2 regions of the Roseibium algicola genome follow, and region 2 is predicted to be linked to the other one. Evidence: riboswitches for the same ligand, from Rfam matches in the RefSeq annotation. Region 2 holds a riboswitch; the other holds the start of a gene.

Region 1 (3,399 bases), 300 kb from region 2:
CTCGGCTACAAGGCGGTTTCCTGGGAAGAGGCCAACGAGGGGCTGATGGAGGCCTTCTTCGTACGCAACGTGATCATGTACACGGTTGTCGGGGCCATTCTGGTGGTAGCCGGCTTCGGCATCTTCAACATCGTCTCGACGATCGTGCACGAAAAGGCGCGTGATATCGCGATCCTGAAGTCACTGGGATTTCCGGAAGTCGATATTCAGCAGATCTTCGTGCTTGAAGGGCTGGTGATCGGTATCCTAGGCGCTATTGCAGGTTCGGCGCTCGGCTTCGGACTGTCGAGCTATCTCGCGTCGGTCAAATTCGAATTTACCCAGGACGTGGAGATGACCCACCTGCCGATCTATTTTTCCGCCCTGCACTACATCATAGCCTGCCTGTTGGCGCTGTTTTCATCCGGGATCGCCGGCTACATTCCCGCCAGGAAAGCCGCCCGGCTCAATCCTGTCGACATTATCCGAGGGGCGACATGACCCCTTCCCCGGAAAAACAGACGGCTCCCGGCCACGTTCTGCTGGAAGCGAGCAACCTCACCCGCATCCTGCCGGCCATCGTGCCGGTGACACTGGTACAGGATGTCAGCTTTCAGGTTGGCGAGGCCGAGTTCGTTGCCATTACCGGTCCGTCCGGTTCCGGCAAATCATCGCTTCTGTATCTGCTTGGCCTTCTGGACAGGCCGACGTCCGGCGAGGTCCGGATAGACGGCCTTCCCACCCATGCGCTGACATCTGCCGAAATGGCGCATCTTCGCCTGGAAAAACTCGGCTTCGTCTTCCAGTTTCACTTCCTGCTGCCGGAATTTACCGCACTGGAAAACGTGATGATCCCGATGCAGCGGCTCGGCAAACGCAGCCCCAAGGCCCAACTCGACCATGCGACGGAGCTTCTGGCGGCGCTGGGTCTGGAAGAGTTTCTTCACCGCCGGCCGGAGCAATTGTCCGGCGGCCAGCGACAGCGCGTCGCTGTCGCCCGAGCACTTGCCAATTCACCGCAGTTGATCCTTGCTGATGAACCGACCGGCAGTCTCGACAGTGTATCGACGGAACAGGTGTTTGAAAGTCTTCAGGCCATTGTGAAGACCGAAAGGACCACCGTCGTCGCCGTTACCCATGATATCGATCTCGCCGACAGGATGGACCGGCGTATCCACCTGGTCGACGGCCGCATCGATTACGACCGGCACCACCAAAGGGAAGAAGCACCCGGCTTGGGCGCTTAATTTTCGGCCTAAGTAGCTGGCACCGGTTTCAGGCGACTTGAGGCTCATGCACCGGCTGGACTATCGCCAGCAGCATCAGGAGCGCAACAGGTATCGCAAGCGCCCAGAACCCCATGACGGTCATCAGGAAACTCGCCAGGAGACCTCCGGCCGCGAAGGCCATCAGGACGAAGGCCTGGTGACGGATCCGGGAGCGGCTGTCGGGCCGCGTTTCGGGATGCGTGAAATAGTCGGCGATGCCGAGCACAAGCTTCAGCGTATTGCCGGTCATGATGGTCGTGGGAACATGCCTGTTGAGCAGGGTCAGCATGATGACGTTCTGCAACGACATGGCCACGGTCGAAAACCCGACTGCCGTCAGAGTGACGGCAGACAACGGTCCTCCGGCTGACGGATCTCCAAGACCGGCGACGAACATGAAGCCCGCCACCAGCAAAGCTTCGAGCGCGAACAGATGCCGGACGGCAATCCTGTTTTTGCGCACCAGTGCAGTGACCGAAACGAACCAGAAGAGCGTCGAACCGAAGAAAACCGCGAGCACGAAAACCTTCAGAGCCGCGTTTTGCCCCTGGTGAAACACCTCCGTGCACAAGACGACAAGCGTTCCGGTAATGAATGCCGTGAAGGTGTGAAACAGGCCGAGAATGCAGACCACATCGATGAAGCAGGCACAAAAGGCGAGCAGGATCGGCACCAACGGCCGACTGTGATGCAACATGGATCGGTCCAATTGCGGAGCTCCCGAGCTAGTCCTTTCAGGAAGATGTGCCATGCACTGGCGGACTTGCCAAGCCGGATTGGACATGGCATAAGCGCGCCATCATCAAGAGAAGGGCTGGCGCCCTCGCCAACCTGCCATTCCGGGCAAGGTGGTTTCCGCAACAGGGATGCGGCTGGTCAGACCCTCAACCGAGGCTTTCCGGCAACTAAGCGGTTATTTTGCATGCGCCAGTCCTCCTCGGGCAACCGATGGAGGATTTTTTGTCTCAGGACCCTTTTGCCGGACGTGCGGCAGATCTGATCGAGAACCATGTGGCGGCGAGCTCCAAGCTTGCCGGAACGGATATCTGGTACCAGGCCGCTGAAGACTGCGTGCTGGCGCGGATCAAATCCCTGCGCATCCTGGGTGGGCTGCCGCGGCACAAGGCGCCGCTCAGCCAGACCGCCCGCACCGAGCGTTTGAAAACACTGCTTCAACTGTGGGCGAACGGCTGCACCTGCGCTGTCGACGAAGACCTCTTTGCCGATATTCTCAACCGGCACGGACCCGTCAGGCACTGACGGGGCGTGCCCCCGTGTGGTGCACAACGTCTGCATTCTGCCAATTTCTTTGATACAGGCGTGCTGCAACAACTCGCACTATCCTGAGGAAGGCCCAAGGCCTGTCTCGAAGGCCCGTATCGAGCGATGGGCCGCTTGCTCATCAGAATGCCGCCCATCCTTCGAGACAGCGCTGAAGCGCTTCCTCAGGATGAGGTTTTTTGGGGAACCAAGCCGGATGAGATCGCGGCGCTCAGTCCCTCTTGGGGACCGGGCGCGGCTTGCCGCCGTCATCGACGGCCACCATGGTGAAGACCGCTTCGGTCACCTTTTCACGGTGACCGTAGCGATGGCGCAGGGCCCAGGATTCAAGCTTGATTTCCATCGACGAATTGCCGACACGAAGGACTTCGGCATAAACGCACAGCACGTCGCCCACATGCACAGGCCGGATGAATTTCATCTTGTCGACCGCGATGGTCACGACACGTCCCTCGGCCCGTTGACCGGCTGCGATACCGCCCGCCAGGTCCATCTGCGACAACACCCAGCCCCCGAAAATATCTCCCGAGGCATTGGTATCGGCAGGCATTGCCATGGTGCGCAATGTCAGATCGCCTGTCGGCTTTTCGTCGTACACGCCTGAGCCCCTCCGCTGATTCTCGCAAGAAGACTAGGTCATCACCTGCAAGAATAGAAGTGGTTGATCGGAGGGCCTCAGAAGGAACTGCGGATCAAGTCCACCGTCAAAGGACAAACATCAGGATTGCCATGATCCACAACGGCATGGGGGCAGCGACCCAGATCAGCAGGATCGGCAGGCCGCGATGCAGAAGGTTGGAGGTATTCATTTCGGTTGCTTTCTAACTAAAGGCCTGGATTTCAAGGACTGTCATCGCCGAAAGGGCGACGA
Region 2 (3,399 bases):
ATAGACCGGTCCGAAGCGACTTCCACGGGTAGTGCCCGCTCGTTCAGGAGGGGCTTATAGGGCGAATGACGCAAGCGTGAAAGAGGGTTGTGACATATGAGGCCGGAATTGCTTGAGATTTGAGGCCGGATTTTGCAAGAACACCATCTGTCAGACCCAAAACAGTGATCTCTTCATGTTCGATGCCCACCTGCGCCCGCTGATCGATCCGCCGTTGAACCGGCTGGGCCTGATCCTTGCCGGCACGGGGCTTACCGCCAACAGCGTGACGCTGGCGGGCTTTGCTGCCGGTATGGGGGCAGCCATCGCTATCGCAACGGGTCATACCCTGATCGGCTTGTTCCTGATCGCGGTCAACCGATTTGCAGACGGTCTCGATGGCGCGTTGGCTCGGGCAACGGCCAAGACGGATCTCGGCGGCTACCTCGACATCACACTGGATTTCTTCTTCTACAGCGCAATCCCTCTGGCCTTTGCCATACAGGACCCGGCCAGCAACGCTTTGCCGGCGGTGGCACTTCTTGCCAGCTTCTACGCCAACGGCTCGGCCTTTCTGGCCTTTGCCATCATGGCGGAGAAGAACAAGCTGACCACCGACGCTCAGGGCTCCAAATCGCTCTATTACATAGGCGGGCTGGCCGAAGGTACCGAGACCATCGCGCTATTCCTGCTGATGGCCCTGGTTCCCGCCTGGTTTCCTGCGCTTGCCTACGGTTTTGCCGCGATATGCGTCGTGTCCGCCGGCGCCCGGGTGCTCATTGGCGTGAAGGCGCTGCGGCAGACAGGCCGTTAGATCGCCTGGAGCGCCTTCTCGATATCTTCCAGCAGATCCTGCGGATCCTCCAGACCGATTGAAAGCCGCAGGATACCATCGGTGATACCGAGTTCCGCGCGGGCTTCCTCGCCGATCGACTGGTGCGTGGTCGTCGCCGGATGGGTGATCAGGCTCTTGGCGTCGCCCAGGTTGTTGGAGATCTTGACGATTTCCAGCGCGTTTGTGAAACGGAACGCAGCTTCCTTGCCACCCTCGATTTCCATCGCCAGCATGGTGGATCCGCCGCTCATCTGGCGTTTGGCAACATCGGCCTGCGGGTGGTCGTCCCGGCCTGGATAGATCAGCCGCGCGACCTTGGACTGGCTTGCCAGATAGTCGGCAATCCTGCCCGCCGTTTCCGTCTGGCGCGCAACGCGCAGCGGCAGCGTTTCCAGGCCCTTCAACAGGACCCAGGCACTGAACGGGCTCATGTGCGGACCGGTATGCTTGATGAAGGGCATGACCTCGTCGTTGATCCATTCCTCGTCCGACAGGATCACACCGCCGAGGCACCTGCCCTGGCCATCGATGTGCTTGGTGGCCGAATAGACGACCACATCGGCACCGAGCTGAAACGGCGACTGATACAGCGGGGTCGCAAAGACGTTGTCGACGATCAGACGGGCACCGGCTTCCTTGGCGATCTGTGCCACGGCCTCGATGTCGATGACTTCCAGCGTCGGGTTGGTCGGGCTTTCCAGGAACAGGGCCTTGGTGTTCGGCCGGACAGCCGCCTTCCACTGCTCGATGTCCGTTCCGTCTACCAGCGTACTTTCAACGCCGAAGCGCGGCAACAGTGTTTCGCAAATATAGCGGCAGGAGCCGAACAGGGCCTTGGCGGCAATCACGTGATCGCCTGCCCTTACCGCTGCCATCAGCGCCAGATTGACGGCCGCCATGCCGCTGGCGGTTGCCCGCGCGGCCTCAGCCCCTTCCAGTGCCTTGATACGGTCCTCGAACATGGTGACGGTCGGGTTGGCATAGCGCGAATAGACATAACCCGGATCCTCGCCATTGAACCTGGCCTCGGCAGCTTCGGCACCGCTATAGGTAAAGCCCTGGGTCAGGTAGATTGTCTCCGAGGTCTCACCAAACGGTGACCGCATGGTGCCGCCATGAACCAGAGTGGTTGCAGGGCGCCAGTTCTTGTTTCCGGTCTTGGTGGTCTCAGTCATGTCTTTCATTCGCTCCAAACGCAAAAAACCCCAGCCTCAAGACCGGGGTTCTCACCTCCGGCCTTTTTAGCAACTTGTTTAACGTGGCTGCAAGCCGGCCGGCCCAAATCACCACGAAGTGAGCCTGTCCTACGGGAAAAGCAGGCACTGGTCAATTGTCTTGCGCACGATCCTCTCAAAAGCCCCGTTCTGCCAGAATGCCTGTTGGCGCGGGCGGCCCGATCCTTTAATGACCATAGACCAGCATAATGCGGAACATCTTCATGAACGTCACAGCGGGTCAGGTCTTGAACGGAAGCGCACTTCTCACAGCAAACGGCATTTTGCCGGAACGGGTAATCCAGGCCATGTTCGCCGCCGGAGAGATTTCAGCGGACGCGCCGCCTGTCACCGGTCAGATACAGCCTGCCAGCCTCGACCTGCGCTTGGGCAAGGAAGCCTACCGGGTGCGTGCCAGCTTCCTGCCGGGCCCCGACATCCAGGTCGCGGCTCGGCTTGAGCAGATGAAACTGCACACGGTCGACCTGAGCGAAGGTGCCGTCCTTGAAACAGGCTGCGTCTATATCGTGCCGCTGCAGGAAAGCCTCGCCCTGGCTCCGGATATTTCGGCAACTGCCAACCCGAAAAGCTCGACCGGCCGCCTGGACGTCTTCACCCGCGTCATCACAGACAACGGCCTTGCCTTCGACACCATTCCGGCCGGCTACACCGGTCCGCTTTATGCCGAAATCTCGCCGCTGACCTTTCCGATCCTCGTGCGGTCCGGGTCCCGCCTCAGCCAGATCCGCTTCCGGCGCGGTCAATCGCTCATTCCCGATGCGGAGCTGGAAGAGGTGCACAAGGCCCACACGCTGATGAGCGGTGGCAACGAGCGCATCGGCAACGGTGTGCAGCTCTCCATCGATCTGGAAGGGACCGGACCCAACAGCCTGATCGGATATCGCGCCAAGCAACACTCCGGACTGATCGATGTGGATGTCGTCGGAGCGCAGGACGTTCTGGATTTCTGGGAACCTATCTATCGCCGCCAGCGGGCGGAACTTATCCTCGATCCGGATGCATTCTATATTCTGGTCAGCCAGGAAGCTGTGCATGTGCCGCCGGACTATGCGGCCGAAATGGTGCCGTTCGATCCGCTCGTCGGCGAATTCCGCGTCCACTATGCAGGCTTCTTCGATCCCGGTTTTGGCCACGCCAGTGCCGGTGGTGTCGGCTCGCGCGCGGTTCTTGAAGTCCGCTCACATGATGTCCCGTTCATCGTGGAACACGGCCAGACCATCGGGCGTCTGGTCTATGAACACATGGCGGAGCGCCCGGCGACACTCTACGGTGAAGGCATCGGCTCCAACTATCAGGGCCAGGCACTCAAGCTGTCCAAGCACTTCAAGGCACCCGCCTGACCGCCGATGG

What was found. A riboswitch is a leader RNA that binds a small molecule or an ion and turns the genes downstream of it on or off. The one in region 2 is predicted to bind S-adenosylmethionine.
Region 1: linked by a shared signal. The riboswitch ahead of B0E33_RS06690 (hypothetical protein) and the one ahead of B0E33_RS05290 (O-succinylhomoserine sulfhydrylase) in region 2 are both predicted to bind S-adenosylmethionine.

Annotation. Positions count from the first base shown of each region.
Region 1 is NZ_CP019630.1:1,432,249-1,435,647, forward strand. It holds gene B0E33_RS06675 (ABC transporter permease) at 1-480, shown strand, start outside; gene B0E33_RS06680 (ABC transporter ATP-binding protein) at 477-1,226, shown strand; gene B0E33_RS06685 (YoaK family protein) at 1,255-1,944, opposite strand; SAM-I-IV-variant riboswitch at 2,042-2,166, shown strand; gene B0E33_RS06690 (hypothetical protein) at 2,208-2,507, shown strand; gene B0E33_RS06695 (acyl-CoA thioesterase) at 2,740-3,084, opposite strand; gene B0E33_RS06700 (hypothetical protein) at 3,350-3,399, opposite strand, start outside.
Region 2 is NZ_CP019630.1:1,128,133-1,131,531, forward strand. It holds gene B0E33_RS05285 (CDP-alcohol phosphatidyltransferase family protein) at 176-793, shown strand; gene B0E33_RS05290 (O-succinylhomoserine sulfhydrylase) at 790-1,998, opposite strand; SAM riboswitch at 2,035-2,114, opposite strand; gene B0E33_RS05295 (2'-deoxycytidine 5'-triphosphate deaminase) at 2,253-3,389, shown strand; gene B0E33_RS05300 (IMPACT family protein) at 3,396-3,399, shown strand, end outside.